Regions from separate parts of the Phreatobacter sp. GW821-FHT04C01 genome, predicted to be linked through region 4. Evidence: predicted binding sites of a transcription regulator. Region 4 holds the regulator's gene; each other region holds the start of a gene.

Region 1 (7,190 bases), on a different contig from region 4:
CCGGTCGCGACGGCCGGCGTGTAATCCAGCGCCCGCCGCTCGAAATCGATCGGCTGGTCGGAGGGGTAGCCGATGCCGACGATCAGGCCGGGCTCGGTGCCGGTTATCTCCGGCCGCGACGTCTGCGCGCGCATGCTGTCGACGAAGGTGCCGAAATCGGCGTTGCCGTCGAGCAGGTAAAGCACCGGGTATCCCTCCGGCGGCGGTGGCGCGGCGGGCCAGGCGACGAAGAGGCGATAGGCCCCGCCGGGTCCGGCAAGCGGGATCTCGGCGCTGAAAGGCACGCTTGCCCGCCCTGCCGGTTCTGGCGCCATGCCGGTCACCAGCGATAGGTGAGGCTTGCCGTCACCGTGCGGCGAAGCCCATAGACGCAGCCGGCGCCGAGATAGGAGAAGCAGCCCGAGACGAACTCCTTGTCCAGGAGATTGTGGGCATTGACCGCCAGGCTCAGCCCCTTCAGCTCCGGCCGCGTGCGGCCGAAATCATAGGAGATCGAGGCGTCGACCAGCGCATAGGCCGGCACGACCAGGGTGTTGGCCGGATCGCCGGCTGTGTCGCCGACGTAGCGCAGGCCAGCGCCGAGCGACAGGCCGTTGAAGCCGCCGTCGAGGAATGAATATTTGGCCCAGAGCGAGGCGGTATGCGCCGGCACGATGGTCGGCCGCTTGCCGCGACTGGCGGCATCCGACGAGCGCGTCACGGTCGCGTCGGTATAGGCATAGGACGCCACCACCGACAGGTTTTCGGAGAGGTCGGCCCGCGCCTCGATCTCGATGCCGCGCGAACGCACCTCGCCGAGCTGCAGGCTGAAACCGGTATGGGCGGGATCGGCGGTCAGCACGTTCTGGCGGGTCAGGTCGAACAAGGCGACCTGGATCAGCCCGCGCCAGCCGTCCGGCTGGTACTTTACGCCGATTTCATATTGCCGGCCGGTCGAGGGCTGGAACGGCGTGCCGGCGAAGCTGACGCCCCCCACCGGATCGAACGAGGTGGAGATGCTGGCATAGGGCGCGATGCCATTGTCGAAGCGGTAGAGCAAGGCGGCGCGACCGGTCTGGGCGGTGTCCGACTGGTTGGTGCGGGCGCCGCTCGCGCGGGTGATCTGCGAGGTCTGCGCGGAGTCGAGACGGCCGCCGAGCAGCAGCACGAAGCGGCCGAACTTGATCTGGTCCTGGGCGTAGAAGCCGAGCTGGCGCTGGTACTGGTCGAGCCAGGTCAAGCTCGGCATCGCGATGGCCTGGTTGTAGACCGGGTTGCGATAGTCGATCGGCGGCGCGGCGCCCTGCCCCAGCCCGCGGTCGGCGATGCCTTGCTGGAAGTCGCTGCCGAACAGCACCTTGTGGCTCAGGCCACCGGTATCGAAGACCGCTTCGGCCTGGCTGTCGACCGCCAGCGACCGCAGGTGCTCGGACGAATAGACCGAGGCGCGGCTGATCTGGCTGCCGACGAGGCCGCGGGCCGAGACTGTGGCGAACACCTGCGAGGCATCCATGTAGCGGAAGTTCTGGCGGACCGACCAGACATCGTTGAAGCGATGCTCGAAGGCATAGCCGACCGTCGCCATGGTGCGGCTGAACCGTTCGAAGCTCGGCTCGCCCGGGAAGAACGAGGTCGGGATGCGGCCGGCGGCACTCGGCAGCACGGTGCCCACCGCCGGCAGCGTGCCGTAGAATCCGCCCGCCGGATCACGCTGGTATTTCGCGAACACCGTCAGCGAGGTATTGGCGTTCGGCCGGAAGGTGAAGGACGGCGCCAGGTAGATCCGCTGCTCGCGGGTGTGATCCACCTGGGTATCGCCGTCGCGCACCAGACCGGTCATGCGGTACAGGAAGCGTCCTTCCGGATCGGCGGGACCGCTGAAATCGAAGCCGACCTGCTTGCGCGCATTGCTGCCGAACTGGACGTTGATCTCGCGATAAGGCTGCTCAGTCGGGCGCTTGCTGACCAGATTGACCAGCCCGCCCGGATTGACCTGGCCGAACAGCACCGAGGCCGGCCCGCGCAGCACCTCGATACGCTCCAGGCCATAGGGCTCGACGGTCGGCACCAGGTAGGAAATCGCGCGGCCCAGCCTGAGGCCGTCGAGAAAGCCGACATAATTGGCGTCGACGCCGCCGCCGCCGAAGCCGCGCAGGACGATGCTGTCATAGCGCCCGGACGTCGGCCGCACCTCCGGCACCACATTGGCGGTATAGCGCAGCGCCTCGGCGACGCTGTTGGCATTCTGGTCGTCCATCTGCTGGCGCGTGATGACGCTGATCGATTGCGGCGTCTCGATCAGCGGCGTGTCGGTCTTGGTTGCCGTCAGGCTGCGCCGCGCGACGTAACCCTGGTCGGGTCCCACGGGCCGGTCACCCGCGGACTCGACCACGATGACGCCGAGCTGGGTGGTCTCGCCCGCCGGCGCGATCTGCGCCCGGGCGGGACCCGCCATCAGGCCGGCGAGCGCCGCCGTGGCGAGCAGCACGTCGACAGCCCTCGGACGAAGGGACATGGCGGGAAAAGCGATACGCGCGGCAGTCATGGCATCCTCGATCGGCGCAGAAGGTCAGGAGCTCGCTCGCTCCTTGCCCGTCATCCATATCGCCGGGGTGCGGCCCGTGCCACGATCATCAGTTTTGCGCAATCGCCATTCTGTTGTGCGCAGGGTTATCTCTCCGGCAAACACTGAGGTTTGAACACTTTAGAAACAGTTTAATCTATCAAATCGAGTATCTAGATTTTCGATACGCACCCTGATATCATGCAGTTACACAATTCTTCTTTGAAATCGTTCCAGATCTATGACCGCGGATCATGAGCAGCGGCCGATCCGCAAGTCGGACCTGGCCCAGATGAACACCTGGAATGTCTCCGACTTCTGGATGGTCGATCCGTCGCTACAGGACGACATTGTCGCCATGCATGGCCGTATCGGTCAGATCCGCTTGCGCCAGGGCCTGTTTCTCCACTCGGCCGATGTCACGGAGACGCAGGACCTCAGATTCGAATCCGTCCATTCCGCCGGCATTACCTGCGCCATGTTCGTGTGCGGCGGCGCCGACGTGGCGATCGGCGACCGCCAGTTGAGTTTCGGCTCCCACGCCTCGTCGCGCCGTCCCGGCGATATCGAGGGCGTCGTCTTCGCCCGCGCCCGCGCCGACAGCTTCGTCCGGCGCACCACACGGGGCGAGAAGGTGCGCAAGGTCACCGTGACGGTGACGCCCGAATGGCTTGAATCAGGAGGCCTGGCCGAGATCGGCGAGCAGGCGCTGATCGGCGGTTTCGCCCGCCGCCACACCGACACCATGACCTGGCGGCCGAGCGCCGGCCTGCTGCGCACCGTCGAGCAGGTCCTGCGCCCCGCCCCTCTCAACGCCGCGCTGATGCCGCTCTACCTGGAGAGCCGTGCCATCGAGATCATCGCCGAGGCGTTCCAGGTCATCACCCGCCAGGGTTCGCCGGACGAACGGCGCCGGATCGGCGCGCGCGACCGCCAGCGGCTCGACCGGGTCATGGATTATATCGCGGCCCATATCGACGCCCCGATCGAGCTTGCCGGCCTCGCCCGCGAGGCAGGCCTCAGCGTCAACACCCTGCAGCGCCTGTTTCGCGCCTCCCATGACACGACGGTGCTCGACTATGTCCGCCGGCTGAAGCTCGAACGGGCCCGCGATGCGCTCAGGGCGGACGGCATTTCCGTGGCGGAAGCCGCCTTCCTGGCCGGCTATTCCAACCCCGCCAACTTCGTCACCGCCTTCAAGCGCGCCTTCGGCACGACGCCCGGCGCCCTGCGCTGGCAGATCTGACGCACCGGGCACGTCCTCGTCGCCCGACGCATCGACACGGCCGCGTCGCATTTTTTCGGGATCCGGGACGCCCTATCGACAGTTGCTGTCACTGCGGTGTCATCTAACGCGACGACAGCACGCAGCGGACATGATCGGGGCACCCATGGACTATTTCCGACGATTCACTTTCCTGTTCGCCACGCCCTCCTTCGACGGCGACGATCTCGAGGGCATCCGGTTCGGCCAGATCGTCGACGAGATCGAGCGGTCCGGCTTCGAGGTGGTCAAGGCGCGCAAGCTCGAGGATGCCGAGATCGCGGTGCAGACCGATGCCGCCATCGGCTGCATGGTGGTCGACTGGGGCAAGAAGGGCCTGGAAGGCAAGACCGCCGCGCTGATCAACCTGATGCGCCGCCGCGGCCTCGACTTCCCGATCATCCTGTTGATCCGGCGCAAGCGCTTCGAGGACCTGCCGGTCGAGGTGCTCGACTTCATCGACGGCTATGTCTTCCTGTCCGAGGAAACCCCGGCCTTCATCGCCAAGAACCTGATCAGCCGCCTGAAGCAATATGCCGAGACGCTGAAAACGCCGTTTTTCGGCGCGCTGGTCGATTATGCCGAAGAGGGCAACCAGCTCTGGACCTGCCCGGGCCACAATGGCGGCGTGTTCTATTCGCGCAGCCCGATCGGCCGGGTGTTCATGGAACATCTCGGCGAAGCGGTGTTCCGCGACGACCTCGACAATTCCGTGCTCGATCTCGGCGACCTGCTGACCCATGAGGGCCCGGCGCTGCAGGCGCAGAAGGAAGCCGCCAAGATCTTCGGCGCCGAGAAGACCTATTTCGTGCTGAACGGCACCTCCACCTCCAACAAGGTGGCGCTGGCGGCGCTGGTCACCGACGGCGACCTGGTGCTGTTCGACCGCAACAATCACAAGGCCGCCCATCACGGCGCCCTGCTGATCGGCGGCGGCATTCCCGTCTATATCCCCACCGTCCGCAATGCCTGGGGTCTGATCGGCCCGATGTGCTGGGAGGCCTTCGACGAGGAGGCGCTGCGCGAGCGCATTCGCGACCATCCGCTCGTCAAGGATCCGGAAGCCTGGCGCAAGCCCCGGCCGTTCCGCGTCGCGGTGGTCGAGCAATGCACCTATGACGGCACCATTCACAGCGCCGAGATGATCCTGAACCGGATCGGCCACCTCTGCGACTACATCCTGTTCGACGAGGCCTGGGCCGGCTTCATGAAATTCCACCCGCTTTATGCCGGGCGCTTCGCCATGGGGCTGTCCGATCTCGGCCCGGATGCGCCGGGCATCATCGCGACGCAATCGACCCACAAGCAGCTGGCGAGCTTCTCGCAGGCCTCGCAGATCCACATGAAGGACCGCCATATCCGCGGCCAGAAGCGGCGGGTCGAGCACCGCCGCTTCAACGAGAGCTTCATGCAATATGCCTCGACCTCACCCTTCTATCCGCTGTTCGCCTCGCTCGATGTCGGCGCGCAGATGATGAAGGGCCGCTCCGGCGAGGTGCTCTGGGACGACACGATCCGGCTCGGCATCGAGCTGCGCAAGAAGATCCGCGCGGTGCGCCGCGAGTTCGAGGAGAAGGAGGCGCGGCCCGAGCGGCGCTGGTTCTTCGAGCCCTTCGTGCCCGACCGGGTGGAAATCCCCGACGTCTCGCGCGAGGGCGGCGTGCACCACGTCACCTGGGAAACCGTCGGCACCGACCAGCTCGCCACCAATCCGGCCTATTGGCAGCTCGCCCCCGATGCCGGCTGGCACGGCTTCGCCGGCATGGCGGAGGGCTTCGCCATGACCGATCCGAACAAGCTGACCTTGCTCACCCCGGGTTTCGACCGCGCCACCGGCGCCTATGCCGAGCACGGCATTCCCGCCCCCGTCGTCGCGCAATATCTGCGCGAGAACCGCATCGTGCCCGAGAAGAACGACCTCAACTCGCTGCTGTTCCTGCTCACCCCCGGCGTCGAGGCCAGCAAGGCCGGCACGCTGATCTCGGGCCTCGTCGCCTTCAAGAAGCTGCATGACGACAATGCCCTGCTGGAAGAGGCGATCCCCGAATTCTTCCGGCGCCGGCCGGCGCGTTATGCCGGCGTGCGCCTGCGCGATCTCTGCGCCGACATGCACCGCTTCTTCCGCGACGCCAATGTCAGCGCCCTGCAGGCCCGGCAGTTCTCGGCCGAGCACCTGCCCGAAATCGTCATGTCGCCCCATGACGCGGCGCGCTGCCTCACCCGCAACGATGTCGACTACCTGCCGATCGACGCCATCGCCGGCCGCGTCGCCACGACGCCCTTCGTGGTCTATCCGCCCGGCATCGCCACCATCGTGCCGGGCGAGCGGCTCAGCGAGCGGGCCCAGCCGATGATCGACTATCTCAGGATGTTCGAGACCTGCTTCAACACCTTTCCCGGCTTCGAGGTGGAGATCCAGGGCCTCTATCGCGAGATCGACGCGTCGGGCCGTGTGCGGCTTCATACCTATGTCGTCTCCGAATAAGCTCGGGCGAACGGAGGTGACCTGAACCCATGGACGATGCACCGCAGAATATGCCCACCGAAAGCCCGCAGGCGATCGTCGTGCGGCCCTCGCGCGACACCGATGTCGAGGCCATGCTGGCGATCTACCGCCGCCATATCCGCCAGGGCATCGAGGAGCGGCTCGACGACAGCGAGGCGGCCGAGCCGGACGACCTGCGCGACCGGCGCAAGAACCTGCGCAACCGCCGCTTCCCGCATCTGGTGGCGACGATCAACGGCGAGGTGGTCGGTTATGCCTATGCCGTGCTGTTCCGCAAGCGGCCGGCCTATCGCTACACGGTCAAGCACTCGATCTATGTCCACCACGGCCATCTCGGCCGTGGCGTCGGGCGCCTGCTGATGCAGGGCCTGATCGATGCCTGCGCCGCCTCCGGCTTCCGCCAGATGATCGGTTATATCGACGGCGACAATGCCGCCTCCCTCGGCCTGCACGAGAGTTTCGGCTTTGCCCGGGTCGGCCTCCTGCCGGCGGTCGCCTATCGCCATGGCCGCTGGTCCGACAGCGTCATGGTCCAGCGCTCGCTCGGCAGCGGCGCCACCTGCCCGCCGCCGCCCGCACCGCGTCCGGCGCGGTGAGGACAGGCCGAACCTCCGGTGGGAAAAACGCCAGTTTCAGTTTCCCGGCGCTGATCGATTCACCCAGGAAAACGCTGGGGGCTTCACGGTCCATCAGCAGGCCGGGAATCGTGGCTACCAAAAGCAGCGGCCAGAAGGTCCGTCAGGTCATTCGGCAGGCGCCGGCCGGTCACGTTACCATGCCGGCGAGCGCCGCGCGCCACTGGTTCAAGGCAGGCCCCGATGCCTTGAACCAGCCGCGACCAGGGCGGGCGAGACGTCTCGCTAACCGCGATGACATCA
Region 2 (7,190 bases), on a different contig from region 4:
CGCTCGACCATCAATATTGGACCTTGCGCTCGATATAGCGGAACTGGATCGCGGTCAGCCCGATCACCATGATCATCAGGATCGCCGACTGCGCCGCCGAGCCGCCGAGATCGCCGCCCAGGCGGCCGTCGGAATAGACCTTGTAGACCAGGGTCTCGGTGGCCTTGGCCGGGCCGCCGCCGGTGGTCGAATCGATGATGCCGAAAGTGTCGAAAAAGACATAGACGACGTTGACCACCAGCAGGAAGAAGGTGGTCGGCGACAGGAGCGGGAAGATGATGGTCCAGAACCGGCGCATCGGCCGGGCGCCGTCGATCGCCGCCGCCTCGATGACGCTTTTCGGAATGGCCGCGAGACCGGCCAGGAAGAACAGGAAATTGTAGCTGATCTGCTTCCAGGTCGCCGCCATGACCACCAGGGTCATGGCGTGATTGCCGTTCAGCAGCGGGTTCCAGTTGAAACCGAGCGCCCGGATCGCCTGGCTGACCAGGCCGAGCGAGGGTTGGAACATGAACAGCCAGAGCACGCCGGCGATCGCCGGCGCGACCGCATAGGGCCACATCAGGAAAGCCTTGTAGGCGCCCGTGCCGCGGATCTGCTTGTCGGCCTGGGTGGCGAGATAGAGCGACAGCGACAGCGACAAGAAGGCGACGAGACCGGAAAAGATCAGCGTCGTCACCATCGACCGGTAATAGTCGCCCTTGGACAAAAGGTCGTGGTAATTTTCGAACCAGACGAACTCGGTGGACAGGCCGAAGGCGTCCTGAATCTGGAACGACTGCCAGACCGTCTGTCCTGCCGGCCAATAGAAAAAGATCAGGGTGACGGCGAGCTGCGGCGCCAGCAGCAGATAGGGCAGCAACTTGCCGTCGAAGACGACGCGCTTTTCCATGATCCCCCCAAAGGCACGGTCCGGAGCGGGCGGGCAAGCCCGCCCCGGCATCGTATCGGTCAGCGCGTGACGGTGCGCTCGAACTGGCGCAGCATGGTATTGCCGCGCGCGACCGCCGCGTCGAGCGCCGCCTGGGCCGGCTTCTGACCGGCCAGCGCCGCCTCGATCTCCTCGGCCCAGACGTCGCGCAGCTGGACCATGTTGCCAAGGCGCAGGCCGCGGGAATTCTCGGTCGGCTCCTTGTTGGTCAGCTCCAGCAGCGGCGTCTCGAGATAGGGGTTCTGCACGTAGAAGCCCGAGGCCTTCACCTTGGCATAGGCCGCCCGGGTGATCGGCAGATAGCCCGAGTCGGTGTGCAGCTTGGCCTGGCGGTCGACATCCGACAGGAAGGTGAAGAAGCGCGCCACGCCACGATATTCGGCGGCCGGCTTGCCGCCCATGACCCAGAGCGAAGCGCCGCCCAGCGTCGAGTTCTGCGGCGCGCCGGCGACGTCAGGGTAATAGGGCATCGGCGCATTGGCCCATTCGAACTTCGCATTGGCGCGAACGTTGCCGTAGAAGCCCGAGGAGGTCAGCATGATCGGGCATTCGCCCGAGGTGAAGCGGCCCTCGCCGGTATTGGTGCGGCCCGAATAGCTGAAGGTGTTGTCGCGCTGCAGCTCGATCAGGTTCTGCAGGTGGCGGACATGCAGCGGCGAATTGAAGCGCAGCTCGGTGTCGAAACCGTCGATGCCGTTGGCCCGGGTCGACAGCGGCACGTTGTGCCAGAGCGAGAACTGCTCGATGTTGAGCCAGGTGATCCAGGCCGAGGAGAAGCCGCATTTGTCATAACCGGCGGCGCGCAATTTCTTGGCGGCCTCGAAGACATCAGGCCAGGTGCGCGGCGGCTGGTCCGGATTGAGGCCGGCGCGGCGGAACGCGTCCTTGTTGTACCACATGACCGAGGACGACGAATTGAACGGGAATGACAGCATCTCGCCGCGCGATGTCGAATAATAGCCCGCGACCGCCGGCAGATAGGCGCTGGGCTCGAAGGGTTCGTTGGCTTCCGCCATCATCTGGTAGACCGGCTTGATGGCGCCGCGGGCCGCCATCATGGTCGCCGTGCCGACCTCGAAGACCTGCAGGATATGCGGCGCATTGCCGGCCCGGAAGGCCGCGATGCCGGCGTTCATCGTGTCGGGATAAGACCCTTTATAGGTCGGAACCACCCGGTATTCACGCTGCGAGGCGTTGAACTCCTCGGCGAGCTTGACCACCACCTCGTTATTGGCGCCGGTCATCGCATGCCACCACTGGATCTCGACCTGGGCCGAGGCGGGGCTGGATACGAGCGCGGCGGCGGCGGCAACCGCCAGCATGAAACGGCGATTCAACATCGATAACCTCCCAAAGGGCGCGAGCTCAGCGCCAATGCGGCTTGGCGGGGCGAAACCCGTGCCGTTCTTGGGTCCGCCGAACGACGGACGGATGACACTCTAATGAAGCTTCGATGACAGAGTAAGGGGCGGCCCGCCAGATTTCCCCGATATCGCAACAGCCTGGCGGCCGAGCGGCGCCGGGCCGGCGGCCCGGTCAGCGCGTCGCCGCGCGGGCGCTGGCGGCGACGGCCACGAGCAGCGCCGCGACCACCGCGAAGGCCAGCGGCAGACTGGTCGCCTGCGCCACGAAACCGATCAGGGCCGGGCCGGCCAGGATGCCGGCATAACCGACCGTCGTGACCGCCGCGACGGCCAGGGACGGCGGCATCGCCGTCTGCCGGCCGAGCGCCGAATAGAGCACCGGGACGATATTGGCGGCACCCAGCCCGACCAGGGTGAAACCGCCGAGCGCCGCCGGCCATGACGGGACCGTGATGGCGAGGCCGAGCCCCAGGGCCGCGCCGATGCCGCCGAGGACCATGACCGTAGGACCGCCGAAGGCCCGCACGATGCGGTCGCCATTGAGCCGGCCGAGCGTCATGGCGACGGCGAAGGCGGCGTAGCCGAGGCCGGCACGAGCCGGCTCGACATCGCGCACCGAGGTCAGGAAGACGGCGCTCCAGTCAAGCATCGCGCCCTCGGCCAGGAAGACGATGAAGCAGAGCAGGCCGATCAGCACCACCCGGCCATGCGGAAGCACGAACAGCGGCGCGCCGTCATCGCCGCCGTGGGACAGAAGGTCGCGCCCGAAGCCCGCCAGCAGGCCGGCGACGACCGCCGCGGCCGCGAGCATGGCCGCAAGCGGCGAGGCACCGAGCCAGAGCAGCAGGCTGACGCCGGCGGCACCGACGATGCCGCCGGCGCTGAACAGGCCGTGGAACCCCGACATCAGCGTGCGGCCGGCGGCCTTCTCGACGATCACCGCCTGGATATTGGTCGCGACATCGACGGTGCCGACACCGGCGCCGAACAGGACGAGCGCGGCGGCGAGCGGCGGCAGGCTCGCGCCCGTGGCAAGAAAAGGCAGCGCCGCCGAGATCATCAGCCCGGCGGCCCAGATGACCGCGCGGCAGCCGAACCGGGCGGCCAGAGCCCCGGCCAGCGGCATCGCCACGATCGAACCCGCGCCCAGGCACAGCAGGAGCAGGCCCAGCGCACCATCGTCGAGCCCGGCGCGCGCCTTGGCGAAGGGGACCAGGGGCGCCCAGGCCGCCAGACCGAAACCGGCGAGGAAAAATGCCGCGCGTGTCGACGCCCTGGCCGCGGCGGAGGCAGCATGGCGGGCTTCGGCCTCGGCGCGGCTTGTCATATGCGTCTTGTTCAAGGCGGACCCGTCCTGCTTCCGCGGCCGACCCGAGCCGGTCCGGCGCCAGCCGATCAGGCGCGATGATAGGGGTGGCCGGCCAGGATCGTCATGGCGCGGTAGAGCTGTTCGAGCGCCATCACCCGCACCAGCTGGTGGGGCCAGGTCATCGCGCCGAAGGACAGGACCAGGTCGGCTTCGGCATGCAGCGCCGGATCGAGGCCGTCGGGCCCGCCGATGACCAGGGTCGCGGCTTCCTCGCTTGCGTCCTTCCAGCGGCCCAGACGCTCGGCGAAGGCCTCGCTGCCCAGGCTCTTGCCGCGCTCGTCGAGCAGGATCAGCCGGCCGACGCGCTGGCGGCGGATGGCGCCAGCCTCGTCAGCCTTGCGCTGCACGGCGTCGGGCGCGCGGCTCTCGTCGAGGGTGACCACGTCGAGGCCGCGAAAGCCCAGCGCCTTGCCGGCCTTCACCGCGCGATCCTGATAACGCGTGGCAAGATCCGTCTCCGGACCAGCCTTGGTCCGGCCGACGGCGACCAGGATCAGTCGCATGAGGTCTCAGCCCGGCGCCGCGATTCAGCCGGCCAGCCGGTCGGCCGGACGCGCCGCCGACCACATCTTCTCGAGATTGTAGAAGGTGCGGACTTCCGGGCGGAACACGTGAATGATCACGTCGCCGGCATCGACAAGCACCCAGTCGCAGGCGGGGACGCCCTCGACCCGGACCTGCGGCACGCCGGCCTCCTTCAGCGCCTGCACCAGATAGTCGGCGAGTGCGCCGACATGGCGGTGCGAGCGTCCGGACGACACCACCATGGCGTCGGCAATGGACGTCTTGCCCTTCAGGTCGATGGTCTGGATTTCCTCGGCCTTGTTGTCTTCAAGGGTGTCGAGGACGATTTTGAGGACCTCGGCTGGAGCGGGGCTCGTCGCGGGGGTCCCGGTCAGCGGCGCACTCTTCGCCGTTCCCGGCAGGTTGGTGGTGGACAGGGGTCCGATCCTCTCTGCTACGCGCCGCACGGGCGCACAAACCTCATAATAGTCGAAAACATGGCAATTAGACAACGCGGCCTGACAAGCTCACCCGCGAAGCCGCCACACCCCGGTGCGCTTGATCTCGAGATCCTCCAGCGCGCGGGTCACCGGAACCTCATATTCGGCAAGCTTTTCAAGCCTGTCCCTGGGCAGGTAGGTGCGGCCGGGATCGCCGATCAGCACGGTGCGGCCGGCCAGGGCGAGCGGTCCGAGCCAGCCGAGCATGGCGTCCGTCATGTCGCGCTGATAACAGATGTCGCCGGCCAGAATCACCTTCCAGCCATCGTCGCTGCCGGTCGGATCGACGGTCGAGGCTGCGATCGCGACGCCGTTTTCCGCCGCGTTGAGCGCCACCGCGACCTCGGCGAAGGCATCGATGTCGACGGCCCGGACAGAAGCCGCCCCGGCCTTCGCGGCGGCAATGGCGACCAGGCCGGAACCGGTCGCGACGTCGAGCACCGACCGGCCGGCCACCGTCTCGGGGTGATCGAGCACATAGCGGGCGAGCGCCTGGCCACCGGCCCAGGCAAAGGCCCAGAACGGCGGCGGCAGGCCGATCGCACCGAGTTCCTCCTCGGTCTTCTGCCAGAGCGTGGTCGCCTCGTCGGCGAGATGCAGCCGGATCTCGGGCGCATGCGGCACGGCGAGCAGGCGGGTGTTGTCGCGAATGAACGCGGCGCGATCCAGAATCATGCCGTCACCATCATGCCACCACCTCAAAATGGAAAAAGCCGGGCGCGAAGCCCGGCTTTCCTTAGTCTTGCAAGGCTTTTCAGCCTTACTGGGTTAGGGCCGGGCCGCCCTGGGCCTGCGGGTTCTCGGCGATGCGCTGGCGATAGAGCGCCGCGAAGTCGACCGGATCGAGATAGAGCGGCGGGAAGCCGCCATCGCGGGTCGAGTTGGCGATGATCTGGCGCGCGAAGGGGAACAGCAGGCGCGGGCACTCGATCAGGACGATCGGGTGGACCGCCTCGGCCGGCACGCCGGCAATGCGGAAGATGCCACCATAGACCAGTTCGAACTTGAACAGGATCAGGTCCTTGGTCCGCGCGTCGCCGTCGATGGTCAGCTCGATCTGGAACTCAGTCTCGCTCATCGGGTTGGCGTTGACGTTGATCTGGATATTGATCGCCGGCTGCTCCTGCTGGGGCATCAGCGAGCGCGGAGCGTTCGGATTCTCGAAGGAGAGATCCTTGATATACTGCGCCAGCACGTTGAGCTGAGGCGCGGCTTCCATTTCATTGCCGCCGTTGGGGGTCATCAGGGTCGTCTCCGTTCACGCCGCATCGGCCGCGGCTGGGGAATGCGTGATTGGCGCGCTCGCTAGCACGGGCGGATAGAGCCGGCAAGAACGCGATCGGTACGGCGGCGGCTATTCCCGGTCGATGCGGCGGGTGCCGCGGCGCACGCGTGCCGCCTCGGTCTCCTCGCGCCAGTCGCCGGGCTCGAGGTCGAGCACGCCGGGCGGCGGCGGCGTCCGGCCCGGGCCACGCGGCGCCACGTCCCGCGTGCCGAAGAACAGGGCCTTGAAGGCCGGCAGCAGCAGGGCGACCGCGACGAGGTCGGTGACGAAGCCGGGAATGGCCAGCAGCAGGCCGGCGAGCGCGGTCAGCATGCCGCTGCGCGCGGCGCCGGCGTTCAAGAGCATGACCCGGCCGGTGGCGAGCTGGGTAAACAAGAGCCGCGCGCCGCCCTTCAGGATCATGATGCCGAGCACCGAGGTGGCGATGACGCTGACGAGCGCGGTCAGGAAGCCGATACGCCCGGCAACCCACCAGAAGGCGGCGAATTCGACGAAAGGAAGTGCGATCACTCCCAGGATCAGCCAGCGCAACCGGACCATCGATCTCCCCTTGGCCCCGCAGTCTCGCGCTGGCCGAAACCGCGCGCGAGAAATCCAGGCGAGCGTCTTAGCTGTGGTGCCGCGCCCCAAGATTCAAGCGGACTTTCGGTCGCACCGCCGCCAGCTATGATGGCCGGACCAGTTCCAGCCGTGGATGAGAACCATCATGCCGACCTCCCGACGCGCCTTCGGCGCCCTTTCACTCGGTCTGCTGGCAGGCCTCGGCAAGGCCCGGGCCGCGGATGCCCCGGCCTGGCGGCACGGCCTCTCGCTGGTCGGCGCCCTGCGCTACGGACCGGATTTCAGGCACACAGACTATGTCGATCCGCAGGCGCCGAAGGGCGGCGTCGTCCGCCTGTCGATCGATGGCGCCTTCGACAGCTTCAACCTGATCCTGCCGCGCGGCGCGGCGCCGCCGATCGCCAGCCTCGTCTATATGCCGCTGTTCGAGGACAGCCTGAACGAGGTGTCGACCTCCTATGGAGCGATCGCCGACGCGGCGCGTCACCCGGACGATTTCTCGTCCGCGACCTATCGGATCCACCCGAGGGCGCGCTGGCACGACGGCCAGCCGATCACGCCGGAGGACGTGATCTGGTCGATGGAGCAGATCAAGAAGAACGACCCGCGCATGGGTTTTTACTACCGCAACGTGGTGCGGGTGGAGAAAACCGGCGAACGCGAGGCGACCTTCGTC
Region 3 (7,190 bases), 490 kb from region 4:
CGATGGTCTTGTCGTCGAGGCGTTTCCAGTCGGTCGCCAGCGACGGGACGGCCTCGAGCTTAGCCGTCCAGGCGCGGTCGATGAGGCCCTCCCACAGGGACGAGAAGAAGATCCGCTCGCCGACATTGGACTGCTCGCGCAGCACGTCCAGCGTATTGGAATTGGACACCTTCTGCACCGCGATGGTGATCGAGGGCCGGTTGTCAGGCTGGCCGATGGCAAAGCGCGGCAGGACAAGGGCTCCGGCGCCACCGGCGGCGTAACCGAGAGCGCTTCGACGGGTCATGATGGGCATCATTGTCTCCTGGGTCGAATGAGGGATGTCGCCGGCCTGGGCCGGTTTCGGAAGGCTCGAACGTGTCAGGCGATCGTGCGCAGCCGGACCGGGACGCCGGTCTCGGGATCGCGCCGCTCCAGGCCGTGCGGCGTCGCGCGATAGTGGGTCAGCGTCTTGTCGGCATGGATCATCCGCCAGGACAGCATCTTCTGGGCGAAGCCGAGCATCAGGCCGGCATAGGCCGGGTCGCCGGCGAGATTGTTGAACTCGTGCGGATCGGCCTTGAGGTCGAAGAACAGCGGCGGCAAGGCCGCGAAGTGGACGTATTTGTAGTTGGCGTCCTGCACGACGCAGAGGCTCGCCTCGTCCATGTGCAGTTCGGTGCTGGTCTGCGCCGCCGAATAATGGACGTCGCGAAAGTCATATTCGTAATGCAGTTCGGTGCGCCAGTCGGCCGGCCTTTCGCCATGGACCAGCGGCAGCACCGAGCGGCCGTCGCAGGCGCGCGGCGGTTCGCCGCCGAGCCAGTCGATGATCGTCGGCATGACGTCGACGCTTTCGGTGAAGGCGTTTTCGATCCGCCCGCCCTTGGCGGCCATGTCCGGCGCCTTGACGACGAAAGGAATGCGGAAGCTCTCGTCATAGAAGCCGAGCTTGCCGAGCAGGTGATGGTCGCCGAGCTGCTCGCCATGGTCGCTGGTGAAGACGACCAGCGTGTCGTCCCATTGCTTGGTCTCGTCGAGATAGGCGAAGACCCGGCCGAGGCAGTCGTCGATCTCGGTCATCAGGCCGCAATAGGTGGCGCGCATCTGGCGCAGCTCGGCTTCGCTGAGCGTATGGCCCTGGCCCTCCGCGCCCTCGAAAAACGAGCCTTTGCCGATATTTTCGACGTAGAATTTCAAAAGGGGATGCTGGGCCGCGTCCTCCGCCCAGGTCTTACCGCGCACCGGCGCCGGCATGTTTTCCGGCCGGTACATGGCGTGATAGGGCGCCGGCGCGACGAAAGGCGGGTGCGGCCGGTAATAGCCCAGATGCAGGAAGAACGGCTTGCCGTTGCGCCCTTTGAGATAGGTCAGCGCGCGCTCGGTGAAGAACGAGGAATCCGAATATTCCTTCGGCAGCCGCGAGGGCCGTTCGGTGGCGCCGGGAACCGAGTCCTCGCCTTCCGGCAACCAGATCTCTTCGCGCCGCGCCGGCAGCTCGAAGCCCTGCTGCTCGACCCAGCCGAAATAGCCGTCCATGTTCGGCTCGAAGGCGCCGACCGAACGGAAGCCATCCATCAGGTCGCCGAGCACCAGGAAGCGCGGATCGTTCGGCGACGTCGTGCGCGGATCCGGCGCTGTCGTCGTGTAGCCGATCAAGGCCGGGTCATAACCGAGCTCGCGCAGCGCCTTGCCGAGGTTGAAATGCCTGGCGTCCAAGGGAACGGTGTTCTGCACCGCCCGGTGGTTCATCAGATAGAGGCCGGTCAACAGGCTCGCCCGCGCCGGACCGCAGGGCACCGCGGTGGTGACGTGGTTCTCGAAGGTCACGCCTTCCCGGCACAAACGATCGAGATGAGGCGTGCGCAGAAACGGCTCCCTGCCCTTGCTGCGCATCAGCTCGGGCACGAAATCCGCCCGCCATTGATCGACCACGATGAGTAATACGTTCCGTCGGCCCAAGATGCCCTCCACGTCGAGGCCGACCAGCTAGGGCGACTTCACAACGGGCGGATGACAGGTGGGATGGCCCCGGCGACGAATGCGGCGGAAGCGGCATGGCCGGGCCCGACGCCCATCGGCCGCGCCGTCACCTGGACACCCGGCGCCTTGACGGCCTTGTCGATCATGGGCGGCCAAGCGCACGGGCGAGACCGAAACGCCAGGGCCGGAGGCCCGGCAACCCCGATGCCAAGAGCCCCGATGCCAAGAGCCCCGATGCCAAGAGCCCCGATACCAAAAGCCCCGATACCAAGAGCCCCAATGCCAAGAACCCCGGCCGGAGCCAGGGTTCGAGGCATATCAGGAGAGGTTGGAGGCGGCTTTGGATCAATCGCAGACGCGGACCGTGCGACGCACCGGGCCGTAGGGCGTATCGACCCACTGGCGGGTCATGTAGCAGTCGCCATAGGCCGGCGCGGCGTAAGCGTTGGAATTGGCGATGGCGAGGGCGGCGCCACCGACCACCACGCCGGCGGCGAGCGCGCCGAGGCCGAAGCCGACGCCGCGGCCGCGGGCTTCGGCTTGCGGGGCGGAGGCGAAAGTCAGCGCCGAGACGGCGAGGGCGGCAAGGGCGAGGGTCTTGAAGCGGGTCATGGTCGGCTCCTGTCGGTGTCCAGAGGGGCTCCAGCGCCCCGGTCCTCCATGGGTGGTGGCGGGCCGCCAAAAGGTTCAGGCGCCGAGGCCGATTTTTTTTGCGGCAGATCGACCAGCCTTTCGCCGGCCAGGACGCGCTCATGCGCGGGGAATGCACGCCCATGCGCGCGGAATGAAGGCCGCGCCTTTCAATCCGGGAATGCGTCATGCGCGACCCGGCGGTATTCGCGCGGGGTGAAGCCGATCTTGCTTTTGAAGAAGCGGGAAAAATGCCCCGGCGCGGAGAAGCCCAGGTCCAACGCGATATCGCTCGCCGGCCGATCGCTGCCGATCAATTGCTCGATCGCATATTCGACACGAAGGGTATCGTTGTAGACGCTTGGCGTCATGCCCGTGCTGGCGCTGAACTGCTCGAAGAAACGCGAACGCGACAGGCCGACCGATTGGGCGAGGCTGTCCAGGCTCTGCGGCTTGCTCGGCTCGGCGCGCATCAGGTTGATCGCCTTTCTGATGCGATGATCGACCGGGCGCGCGGCGATCGGCGCAAGCTCGGCCGAGGAGTTCGCGGTGAGAACCTGCTGCAGCAGGCCGAGGATATCGGCTTCCAGCTCCACGTCCGCGGTCGGCGTGGTGGCGTCGGTGATCGTGGCCGCGATCTTGCCGACGATGGCCCGCATCCGCGGGTCGACGCTCGCCGACTGCCGATTGAAAGGCCGCCGCGCGATCGTGCCGCGGCCGCCGCGGACGAGCCAGCCGGCTTCGACATAGAGCGCGAGGATGGTGATCGGCGGATCGTTCACATCCCGCCAATTGGCATGCGGAACCCACGGATTGATCAGCACCATCCGGTCGTCGGTGATCGGGCAGAGTGCCCCGTCGACCTCATAGGCACCGTCCTGCCCCTCCACCTTGATGAGCGCATGGACATGCGGGTGGGCATGGACATGAACGGGCTGATTGGTCCGGAACAGGGCGACACGACCGAAAAGCCCCTGATGGACGCCGAGAACGCCGGTCATCTTTCCTCCCGTGCTCGCGCTCATGGGGCAAGCTTCGGCCCTATCCTCCACTAAATCGGACGAAAAGGTAAGTCGCCGGACATGGCGGTAAGCCGCCGCGGCGATGGGCCTGTACGATCCCTGCCGAAAAGCGATGCCAGTCCTCCAGCAAGGAGCATCGCCGTGATGTCTACAAGGCGGAGACACCGTGCCAGCATGATCGTCGAGGAAAGAATCTATACGTTGATGGCGGGGAAAGTCCCCGCCTATCTCAAAATGTACGAAACGGAAGGACTGGCCATCCAGCGGGAAATACTCGGAACGATGGTCGGCTATTTCTCGACGGAGTTCGGGCAACTGAATCAGATCGTGCATCTGTGGGCCTATCGCGATCTCGCCGACCGCGAGGCACGGCGACACAGACTCGCGGCCGATGCCGGCTGGCAGGCCTATGTGGCCAAGGTCCGCCCCTGGGTGGTGAACCAGGAGAACAAGCTCCTGATCCCCGCGCCCTTCTCTCCGAATCCGATCGACGAGGCCACCGCATGACCACTCCCGCCATGGAACTGAGACTTGTCGAGGATGTCATCGCGGCGGGCGGCCGACTCGCGCTGCCGAACGACGGCGTGCACCGGATCTGCTACGTCGTTCATGGTGAGATTGCTTCCGGCGATGCCAGGATCCGCGACGATCATGCCATCGGCGTCTCGCGCGCCGCGGAGCTGACGGCGGCGGCGTGCGGGGCGACGGTCTGGCGCTTTGAACTGGCGCCGGAAGCGGCCCCTGCCCTGGTCCTGGCGCCGCGCGACGGCGTCACGCGCGAGAAGCTGCGCCAGAAGATCGCCTGGCCCGTCGCCGACCGTGTCCTGATCCGCGCCGACAGCGTGTCCTTTCCGCCCGGCGGCTGCGCCTATCTCCACACGCATCAGGGGCCCGGCATCCGCTGCCTGATCGACGGCGGGATCAGGATCGACGCACTGGGTCATTCGGCGAGCTATGGGCCCGGCGCCGCCTGGTTCGAGAGCGGTCCCGATCCGGTCTTCGCCCAGGCGGCAGACCGCGCCAGCCGGTTCATCAGGGTGATGGTGCTGCCGGCGGCACTGCTCGGGCGCAGCTCGATCGCCTATGTCAATGCCGAGGATCGCGAGAAGCCGAAATCGCAGGTCTACAAGGGTTTCGTCGACCAGTTGATCGACATCTGACACCTGCCCACGCTGCACCGAAACCGCGCATGCCGGGCATGCGGCAGGGCGAACGCGACCGCGCCATCGTCCTGGCCGGCCGGCTCGCCAAACAACAAGACGACACAGGAGGAAATGTCATGCTCATCCAACCGAGGATCGCTCTCGCCGGCATGGCGATGATCGCCGCCTGCCTCGCCGGCACGGCCGCGAAGGCGCAGGCCGCCTATCCGGAACGCCCGATCCGCGTGATCGTGCCCTTCGCGGCAGGCAGCGCGTCGGACATCGTCGGCCGCATTGTCCTCGAAACCATGGCCGACGACCTCGGCCACCGTTTCGTGGTCGAGAACCAGGCCGGCGCGAGCGGAAACCTGGGGACGGCGGCCGTCGCCCGCGCCGAGCCGGACGGCTACACCATCCTCGTCTCGGCCTCCGGCCCCCTGGCGGTCAACCAGTCGCTCTTCCCCAATATCGGCTACGACCCGCTGACCGACTTCGAGCCGATCTCGCTGATCGCAACCCTTCCCAATGTCATCGTGGTCAATTCCAACCAGCCGGTGCGGTCGGTCTCTGACCTGATCGCGGCGGCGAAGCGGGCGCCGGGCACGCTGAACTATGGCAGCATCGGCAATGGCAGTTCGCAGCACCTGGCCGCGGCCTATTTCGAGCAGGTCACGGGCACGCGGATGACCCACGTGCCCTATCGCGTGACGGGACAACTCGTGAGCGATCTGGTCGGCGGCCAGCTGCAGGTGAGCTTCCAGCTCATCCCGAATGTGCTCGGCCAGATCCAGGGCGGACAGCTCAGGCCGCTGGCGATCACCGCCAACAAGCGCTCCGAGGTTCTCCCCAGCGTCCCGACGGTCGCCGAGGTCGGCATGAGCGGCTACGAGGCCTATGGCTGGTTCGCCATGCTGGCGCCGAAGAACACGCCGGCACCGATGATCGCGCGCCTGCATGCCGCCTACATGAAGGCCATGTCCGATCCGGCGACACGCCGGCGCATCGTCGAGGTCGGCGCGGAGCCGGCAACCTCGACGCCTGCGGAACTGCGCGTATTCATGAACGCCGAGGCGAAGAAGTGGGGCGACATCATCCGCGCCAACAACATCAAGCCCGAGTGAGTGGCGACGGGAATTGCGGCATGGACCGATGAAGCCGCCTCGCGCTCCGACCAAGCCCGTCCCCGCGCAGGGGGCGGTGGCCGCCGCCGGATGAAAGGTGGCGACGCTGGAGGCGCTTTCTCTCCGGCATGCCGCAAGGCCGCCAGCGTCAATCCAGAGCCATAGCGTCCCGCGGGGGCGCCGGCACATTGTTCAGTTCGCTGTCGGCCGCAGCCATTTCACGCGCAACGGACAGCAGGCGCCGCCGAAATCCTCCCCGTGTCATGCTGGTAACGATTGCCGCAACCTCCCATCCTTCAGCCGACAAGGTGGCCTTTTTGGTCGCGCCGACAACATCATAGGATCGCAATCCGTTGAAGAAATCGCTCACGGGAACAGCGAGGGCCTCCGCGATGAGCACAAGCGTCGACGCCGAGACCCGGTTGCTGCCGCGCTCGTATTTCTGCACTTGCTGAAATGTCAGATCGATATGCGCCGCCAGTTGGCTCTGCGTCATTCTGCGCATCTGGCGGACAAGGCGAATATGATGGCCGATGTGGACGTCGACCCGATGCGTCCGGTCGAGAACTGCCTTGCTCATGGAACAACATCTAGTTGTTGCGGCGGTCAAGCGGAGACCGTCGCTGCACAATGGAGAAACGCCCACGCGCGATACGATGTGCCGGTTTCGGGCAGCCTCGGTTGCGCGCAAGGCAGCGATGACACTCTTCCCGCCGATCGGACCCTTCGATCGGGCGTACGCAACGTGGCACAGGCGCGGTTTCGAAAATTCAAGCGATCGAACCGCACGGATCGCTCAATTCAGCGCCCCATTGGCCGACGGTCTCACGCACTGACCGGATCGTATTGAATAATCGTTCGAACAACCGAACTATCGTCCGGAAATTGCGCGCTGCCGGGCATCTCTTCTGAAGCCCCCCGAGGCTGGTTCCTCATACCGTCCGACGCGGCGGGACAATCCGGCTCATCGGGGAGGCCGCGAGCCAGGACCCGCCCCTTGCGCGACCTGCCGATGAGATCCCGGCGGTCTGCGCGTCCCATCGCACCTTTTTCTCGCCATTGGCCAAATCGCGGTTTCAGCAGCCGTTTCGTCGCGGCCCCTTCGTCGCACGAGCGTCCGGCGCGGCGGGCATCCGATAATATTTAACGCACACACTCCTCACGAGAATAAGTATTGAAATATGTATTCAGGCGAGAAATCGAACAAGTCTATTTAATCCAATTCGCAGATTAACTGAAAATTAACAACCATTATCCAAATAAATCAACTCATTCGCCGGAACTGCAAGGCACGTGCGGCACGTATTCACTTG
Region 4 (7,190 bases):
CCGCTTTCGACAAGGCTTCCGCCGCGCTCGCCAAGGCGCAGGGCGAATTGCACGAGGCCGAGGAGCGCTGGCTCGAGCTCGAACTGCTGAAGGAAAGCCTCGAGGCCTGAAGCCCGGAAATCCGCAGACGCTTCGCCGGCTTGAAGCCTGCCGGCGATCTTGCGATGCTCACTCCCGCAGAGGTTGAATCGGGCCGCCAGACGCCCGGGCTGACACTCCGGGGGAAGCGGCATGGGGATCGACAGCGTTCTGATCCAGATCAATCCGACGGGTCAGCTGGCGCTCAACCTGATCCTGGCATTGATCATGTTCGGCGTGGCGCTGGAACTGCGTTGGAAGGACTTCACCGAAGTCTTTTCCCGGCCGCTGGCGCCGGTCACCGGCCTCGTCGCGCAGATCCTGATCCTGCCGGCGGTGACCTTTGTGATCACCATGATCCTGAAACCCCAGCCGAGCGTGGCGCTGGGCATGATCATCGTCGCCGCCTGCCCGGGCGGCAATATCTCCAACCTGATGACCCATCTGGCGCGCGGCAATACCGCGCTGTCGATCTCGATGACCGGCATCTCCAACATCCTGGCGGTGGTCACCACGCCGCTCAACATCCTGTTCTGGGCCGGCCTCAATCCGGCGACCGCGGCGCTGCTGCGCCAGGTCAGCATCGAACCGGCTTCGTTCCTCGGCACCACCGTGCTGCTGCTGGGCCTGCCGCTGGCGGCCGGCATGCTGACCGTGCATTTCCGGCCGCGCCTGGCGGAGCGGCTCCAACGGCCGTTCCAGATCGCCTCCTTCGTCTTCCTCATCGGCTTCATCGTCGCGGCGACCGCCGCCAATGGCCGTTATTTCCTCACCTTCGTCAGCGACATCATTCCCCTGGTGATTCTGCACAACACCATCGCGGTCGCGATCGGCTGGCTGGCGGCGCGGTTCTGGCGGCTCAGCGATTACGACACCCGCGCGATGGCGATCGAGGTGAGCATGCACAATTCGGGTCTGGGGCTGGCCCTCATTCTCAACCAGTTCGACGCGCTGGGCGGCGCCGCCCTGATCGCGGCCGGCTGGGGCATCTGGCATATCGTGTCGGGCTGGGCGCTGGCGGCTTTCTGGACCCGGCGCGACAGCAAGGCGGCCGCGGAATGAACCGGGGCATCCTGGTGACCGGCGCCGCCGGTTTCATCGGCCAGGGCCTGGTCAGGCAACTGGCCTCGCGTGGCGAAGCGCTCATCGGGCTCGACATCCGCGCGCCGGCGCAACCGGTGCCTGGTGTCGTCAATGAGCGCGGCGACATCTGCGACGGCTCGCTCGTCGCGCTCATGAAACGCCACAAGCCGCGGGTCGTGGTGCATCTGGCATCCGTGGTCGCTGCCGGCGGCGATCCCGAGCGCGACTATGCCATCGACGTGGTCGGTACCGGCAATGTCGTCAGGGCCTGCCTCGCCGCCGGCGTCACCCGCCTGGTGGTGACCTCCAGCGGCGCGGCCTATGGCTATCATGGCGACAATCCCCAGCCGCTCAGCGAGGCAGATCCGTTGCGCGGCAATGACGACTTCCCCTATTCGCGCCACAAGCGGCTGGTCGAGGAACTGCTCGCCGAAGCGCGCGCGACCCATGCCGAGCTCGAACAGGTGGTGTTCCGCCCCTGCACCGTGCTGGGGCCCGGTGTCCGCAACCAGATCACCGCCATTTTCGAACGCCCGGTGGTCATCGGCCTCGCCGGCAGCGCCACGCCCTTCAGCCTGATCAGCGAGACCGATGTCATTGCTGCCCTGGTCCGCGCGACCGATCCGGCAAGCCCATCGGGTATCTATAATCTCGCCGGTGACGGCACCCTGTCGCTCGCCGAGATCGCCGCGCGCATCGGCAAGCCCTATTGGCCGCTGCCGCCCGCCCTGCTGCGCGGCGCGCTGCGGCTGGCCAACCAGCTGACGCTGACCCGGCTCGGCCCGGCCCAGGTCAATTTCCTGCAATACCGGCCGGTTCTGTCCAATGACCGCCTGAAGACCGTCTTTGGTTATGTGCCGGCCTTGGCGGCGGCGGAGGTCTTCGACCGCTACTGGCAGGCGAGGGCCCGGTCATGACCTTCCTCGTCATTGGCGCCGGACCGGCCGGGCTCGCCACCGTCCGGGTGTTCAAGGAGGCGGGCCTGCCTTTCGAGGTGGTCGAACGCCATGCCGATATCGGTGGCCAGTGGCTCTACGACGCGCCGTCGAGCGGCGTCTATGCCTCGACCCATCTGATCTCGTCCAAGACCACCACGGCCTTCGCCGATTATCCCATGCCCGAGGACTGGCCGGCCTATCCCCACCACGCCCAGGTGCTCGGCTATCTCAGGAGCTATGCCCGCCATTTCGGCCTCTACCCGTCGATCCGCTTCAACCGGGCGGTGACCCGGCTGGCGCGCCGGGCGGATGGCTGGCAGGCGACCTTCGACGATGCGAGCAGCCGCGATTACGAGGGCGTGGTGATCGCCAACGGCCATCTGACCGATCCGGAACTGCCGCAGATCCCCGGCAGCTTTTCCGGCGAGTTGATGCATTCGAAAACCTACAAGAACGCCGCCATTTTCGACGGCAAGCGGGTGCTGATCGTCGGCATGGGCAATACCGGCTGCGATATCGCGGTCGACGCGGTGCACCGGGCCACCAAAGTGTTGTGGTCGGTCCGCTCGGGCAATCACTTCACCCCGAAATTCCTGCGCGGCAGGCCTGCCGACGAAGCCAGTCACAAGGCGAAATTCGCGCTGCCGCGCCGGCTGCGCTCGATCCTGCACGAGGCGGTGCTGCGCTTCGTCGTCGGCGCGCCCGAAAACTTCGGACTGCCGCGCCCGATGCACCGGCTCTATGACCGCACCCCGGTGGTCAATTCGCTGGTGCTGCAGCATCTCGGCCAGGGCGACATCCAGGTCCGCCCGCCGATCGAGGAGCTCGACGGCAACCGCGTCATCTTCACAGATGGCCGGGCCGACGAGGTCGATCTCGTACTGCTGGCCACCGGCTACCGCATCACCTTCCCGTTTCTCGACGAGGCGGCCCTCGCGGCTGAATTGAACTGGCGGACGCCGGCGCCGCACCTGCATCTGAACATTTTCCCGCCTGCCGACAACAACCTGTTCGTCGTCGGCATGATCGAAGGCGCCGGCATCGGCTGGCCCGGCCGCGACCTGCAGGCGCGAGCGGTTGTGGCCTATCTGACGGCCCGTCGCGACGCGCCCGACAAGGCCAGCGCCTTCCGCCGGGAGATCGCCCGCCATTGCGCGGCGCCGCGACCGAAGGATGCGGGGCCGCACGGCATCTTCATCGATTTTCTCGACTACAAGCGTGTGCTCGGCAAGCTCATCGCACAATTGAGCTGATTTGAGCCAAGGATGTTCGAGCACAGCATCGTTTGAACGACGCGCTTGGATGATCCTGCAAGGAAGGGCGGCCGGGCGATGACCAAGACCGCCCGGCAAGAGCCTCAGGCCGCGCCGGCGAAACGCTCGTTGAAGGCATAACCGGAACCGCGCACGGTGCGGATCGGGTCGGCCTCGCGCCCACGCTTCACCGCCTTGCGCAGGCGGCCGATATGAACGTCGACCGTGCGCTCGTCGATATAGACGTCACGGCCCCAGACGCCGTCGAGCAATTGCTCGCGGGTATAGACACGGCCCGGCGACTGCATCAGGAATTCGAGCAGCCGGAACTCGGTCGGCCCGAGCGTGATCTCGCGGCCGGAGCGATGGACCCGGCGCGTCTCGCGATCGAGCTCGATATCGCCCGACTTCAAGAGGCTCGACAGGTGCTCGGGCTTCGCCCGGCGCAGCAGCGCCCGGATTCGCGCCAGCAGCTCGGGGACGGAGAACGGCTTCACCACATAGTCGTCGGCGCCGGTGGCGAGCCCACGCACCCGCTCGCCTTCCTCGCCGCGGGCGGTGAGCATGATCACCGGCAGCCGCTCGGTTTCGGCGCGCAGCCGGATGCGCCGGCAAAGCTCGATGCCCGACAGCCCCGGCAGCATCCAGTCGAGCAGCATCAGATCGGGGACCGCCTCACGCAGCCGCACCTCGGCCTCGTCGCCGCGCATCACCGTTTCGACGCGGTAGCCTTCGGCTTCGAGATTGTAGCGGAGGAGAACGGTGATCGGTTCCTCGTCCTCGACCACCATGATGCGTGCGGTCATGAGATTATCCTTCGCGATTAACTGGCCGTCGTCACGATCGATGTGGTGTCGAGCTTCGGCCGCTCTTCGGCGAGCGTCGTGCCATTGACCACGTAGTAGATCGTCTCGGCGATATTGGTGGCGTGATCGCCGATGCGCTCCAGGTTCTTGGCGCAGAACAGCAGATGCGTGCAGGCGCCGATATTGCGCGGATCCTCGAGCATGTAGGTCAGGAGCTCGCGGAACAGCGAATTGTAGAGGGCGTCGATGTCGCCATCCGACTTCCAGACGTCGAGGGCGGCAGCCACGTCGCGCTGCGCGAAGGCGTCGAGCACCTCCTTGATGCGCTCGAGCGCCAGGCGCGCCATAGCATCGAAGCCGCCGGTCACCTTGGGCAGCGGCATCGAGCCGTTGATGGCGATGACCCGCTTGGCGATGTTCTTGGCGAGATCGGCGATCCGCTCCAGGTCGGCCGCGATGCGCAAGGCGCCGACGATCTCGCGCAGGTCGATCGCCATCGGCTGGCGCCGGGCGATGACCAGGATGCCGACCTCCTCGATCTCGCGCTGCATCGCATCGATGGTCGGGTCCGCGGCGCGCACCGTCGAGGCCAGCGCGACATCGCCGCGGATCAGTGCGTCGATGGCGCCGACGATCTGCTTTTCGGTCAGCCCGCCCATTTCGGCGACGCGTTGCGCCAACCCTTTCAGCTCGTTCTCGAATGCGCTGACGATGTGCTCGGTCATGCGGGTCTCCTGGTGGGCAGGGAAAAGGGGGCTTTTCCCTACCCTGATATGACGACGGTTCTATGCTTGCGACGTGACACATCAATGACGGTGAATCACGCAAGGCTTCAATTGCTTAGATGAGATGCGACAGGACCGCCGACAAGCATTTGCCGGCCGACTCGGCTATTCTGCCGCAGGCGACCCGCTGCGTGCCGGTGCCCCGGCGGCCGGCGCCTCGGCCTGCTCGGCCGCCGCCGCGGTTTCCAGCCGGACCGTGAAGGTCGCCCCGTCCCGCCCCTCGCTTTCGATCGCCAGGCGGCCGCGGTGGCGCTTGACGATATGCTTGACCAGCGCCAGGCCGAGGCCGGTACCGCCCTTTTCGCGGCTTGACGCCACGTCGACGCGGTAGAAGCGTTCGGTCAGGCGCGGCAGATGTTCCGGCGGAATGCCCGGGCCGTGGTCGCGGACCGCGACCACCGCCTCGTCGCGACGCTTGCCGCGCGGCTCGCGCCGGAGCGTGATCTCCACGGTCTTGCCTTCCGAGCCATATTTGATGGCATTCTGCACTAGGTTCTCGAACAGCCGGAACAGCTCGTCCTGGTCGCCCAGCACCACCAGCGCCGGCTCGGCGGCCGCGACGCCGACACTGACGCCAAGTGTCTGGGCATAGGGACCAAGGCTGTCACGCACCTGGCCGAGCAGCGGCACCAGATCGACCCGCGCCATCGGGCGGACATGTTCGTTCAGCTCGACCCGCGACAGCGAGAGCAGATCGTCGATCAGCCGGGCCATGCGATTGGCCTGGGCCAGCATGATCGCCAGGAACCGCTCACGGGCCGCCGGATCGTTCTTGGCGGGTCCCTGGATGGTTTCGACGAAACCGACCACCGAGGCCAGCGGCGTACGCAGCTCATGGCTGGCATTGGCGACGAAATCGGCGCGCAGGCGCTCCAGCCGACGCTCCTCGGTCAGGTCGCGCAGCGACACCAGCACGAAATCCGGGGTCGCTTCGTCGCGCGCCTTCACCGTCAGCGCCACCGGCGCCGCCTCGACGCGGAACCACCGGTTGACCGGCACCCGCTCGGTATAGTCGATCTCCTGGCTGGCATTGGTGGCGAGCGCCCGGCGCACCGCCTCGACCACTTCGGGGGTGCGCAGCGCCAAGGTCAGCGGCTCGCCGCGCTTGAGGCCGGCGATCAGGTCGATCGCCCTGGCATTGTGGCTGCGCACGATCAGTTTCGGATCGATCAGCATGGCCGGCGCCGGCAAGGCCGCGATCAGCCCTTCGATAGTGAGGTCGGTCAGCCGGGCGGCCCGGCGCGCCAGCTGTTCCGGATCCGGCGGGATCGGCGCGATGCTGGTGCGCCGCACGATCAGCGCGGCGACCGTCAACACCGCCACCGAACCGATGGCATAAGGCCACTCGACCTTGCGCCAGACGATCAGGAACACGGCGACGAGGAAGGCCACGACCATGAGCAGGACGCGCCCTTGCCAGCCCTGCAGTCGTGGCGGTTCCAACTCGTCGTCCATGGATGTGTTCCTAAAGCATTTTCGAACGCGGAGGCTACCGGTTCACGTCGGCAGGATGACGAAGAGGCAAAAAAGCGTCTCCCGATCGCACAAAAGGAAAAAGACGCCGGTGCCTGCCCAAGGCTGACTGTCATGCCGATGCGACGGTTCGATGACGGCGGTCACCCGCGTCAGTCGCGCCGGAACACCACGCTCGCCGCCCAACCGGTGAACAGCGCCATGGCGGCGGCGGCCATGCCGTAGATCAGGCCGTTGTCGCGCGCCGCATTGGCCACGAAAGCCTCGAAGCCGGTCTTGGTCACCTCGAAATTGGTATTCTCACGCGCCAGGATCACGCCGCCCGACATCAGATAGATGTCCACATCGAAAGCGCCCACCGGCGTATTGGCGACCACCGGGATGGTGGCGCGGAACAGGGTCGGCGTCAGGAAGGTGACGCCGGTCGGGTTCTCGCGGAACAGCCCGCGGGTCTGGTTGATCCGGAGGAAGGCTTCGCGAAAGGTCACCGTGCCTTCCGGGTTGGTGCCGGGCCTGGAGGTCGCGAGCGCGATGCCCTGCAGGCCGATCTGCTGGCGCCGGCGCACGTCGAGATCGGCCAGCGCCTCCGCCGGCTTGTTGGACAGGAGCGCATAGAAGGTCGGCACCTCGACGAATTCGCGCGCGTCGGTGTTCATCCAGATACCGAACATCCGGTCCTTGCGGCGCGTGATGACCTTGGCGCGCGGGCCACGCACCACCACCGCCATGTCATAGCCGCCGGAGCGCGCCACGGTCTGGCTGTCGCGCTCGATC

Evidence for each region. The regulator PhoB, encoded in region 4, activates phosphate uptake and scavenging genes when phosphate is short. The targets are predictions, from matches to a motif close to TGTCATNNANCTGTCAT.
Region 1: a site for PhoB is predicted at 3,875-3,891, ahead of AC07WJ_RS28680 (Orn/Lys/Arg family decarboxylase). Genes of this name have one in related genera too.
Region 2: a site for PhoB is predicted at 2,352-2,368, ahead of ugpB (sn-glycerol-3-phosphate ABC transporter substrate-binding protein UgpB). Genes of this name have one in related genera too.
Region 3: a site for PhoB is predicted at 1,982-1,998, ahead of pehA (phosphoric/sulfuric ester hydrolase PehA). Genes of this name have one in related genera too.

What each region holds. Positions count from the first base shown of each region.
Region 1 covers NZ_JBWKTP010000009.1:240,397-247,586, forward strand. Annotated here, with positions in the region: gene AC07WJ_RS28665 (alpha/beta hydrolase) at 1-314, opposite strand, end outside; gene AC07WJ_RS28670 (TonB-dependent siderophore receptor) at 320-2,524, opposite strand; gene AC07WJ_RS28675 (helix-turn-helix domain-containing protein) at 2,784-3,788, shown strand; gene AC07WJ_RS28680 (Orn/Lys/Arg family decarboxylase) at 3,934-6,291, shown strand; gene AC07WJ_RS28685 (GNAT family N-acetyltransferase) at 6,321-6,908, shown strand.
Region 2 covers NZ_JBWKTP010000003.1:328,573-335,762, reverse strand. Annotated here, with positions in the region: gene ugpE (sn-glycerol-3-phosphate ABC transporter permease UgpE) at 1-11, opposite strand, end outside; gene ugpA (sn-glycerol-3-phosphate ABC transporter permease UgpA) at 11-892, opposite strand; gene ugpB (sn-glycerol-3-phosphate ABC transporter substrate-binding protein UgpB) at 952-2,271, opposite strand; gene AC07WJ_RS13260 (MFS transporter) at 2,468-3,622, opposite strand; gene rlmH (23S rRNA (pseudouridine(1915)-N(3))-methyltransferase RlmH) at 3,691-4,167, opposite strand; gene rsfS (ribosome silencing factor) at 4,192-4,635, opposite strand; gene AC07WJ_RS13245 (class I SAM-dependent methyltransferase) at 4,696-5,343, opposite strand; gene secB (protein-export chaperone SecB) at 5,429-5,911, opposite strand; gene AC07WJ_RS13235 (FxsA family protein) at 6,023-6,493, opposite strand; gene AC07WJ_RS13230 (extracellular solute-binding protein) at 6,660-7,190, shown strand, end outside.
Region 3 covers NZ_JBWKTP010000002.1:809,950-817,139, reverse strand. Annotated here, with positions in the region: gene AC07WJ_RS10890 (ABC transporter substrate-binding protein) at 1-295, opposite strand, end outside; gene pehA (phosphoric/sulfuric ester hydrolase PehA) at 361-1,941, opposite strand; gene AC07WJ_RS10880 (hypothetical protein) at 2,308-2,574, opposite strand; gene AC07WJ_RS10875 (helix-turn-helix domain-containing protein) at 2,763-3,779, opposite strand; gene AC07WJ_RS10870 (NIPSNAP family protein) at 3,789-4,121, shown strand; gene AC07WJ_RS10865 (hypothetical protein) at 4,118-4,774, shown strand; gene AC07WJ_RS10860 (Bug family tripartite tricarboxylate transporter substrate binding protein) at 4,894-5,877, shown strand; gene AC07WJ_RS10855 (helix-turn-helix domain-containing protein) at 6,026-6,457, opposite strand.
Region 4 covers NZ_JBWKTP010000002.1:324,899-332,088, reverse strand. Annotated here, with positions in the region: gene AC07WJ_RS08495 (ABC-F family ATP-binding cassette domain-containing protein) at 1-110, shown strand, start outside; gene AC07WJ_RS08490 (bile acid:sodium symporter family protein) at 232-1,140, shown strand; gene AC07WJ_RS08485 (SDR family oxidoreductase) at 1,137-2,078, shown strand; gene AC07WJ_RS08480 (flavin-containing monooxygenase) at 2,075-3,352, shown strand; gene phoB (phosphate regulon transcriptional regulator PhoB) at 3,457-4,158, opposite strand; gene phoU (phosphate signaling complex protein PhoU) at 4,176-4,883, opposite strand; gene AC07WJ_RS08465 (ATP-binding protein) at 5,049-6,398, opposite strand; gene AC07WJ_RS08460 (TIGR02186 family protein) at 6,569-7,190, opposite strand, start outside.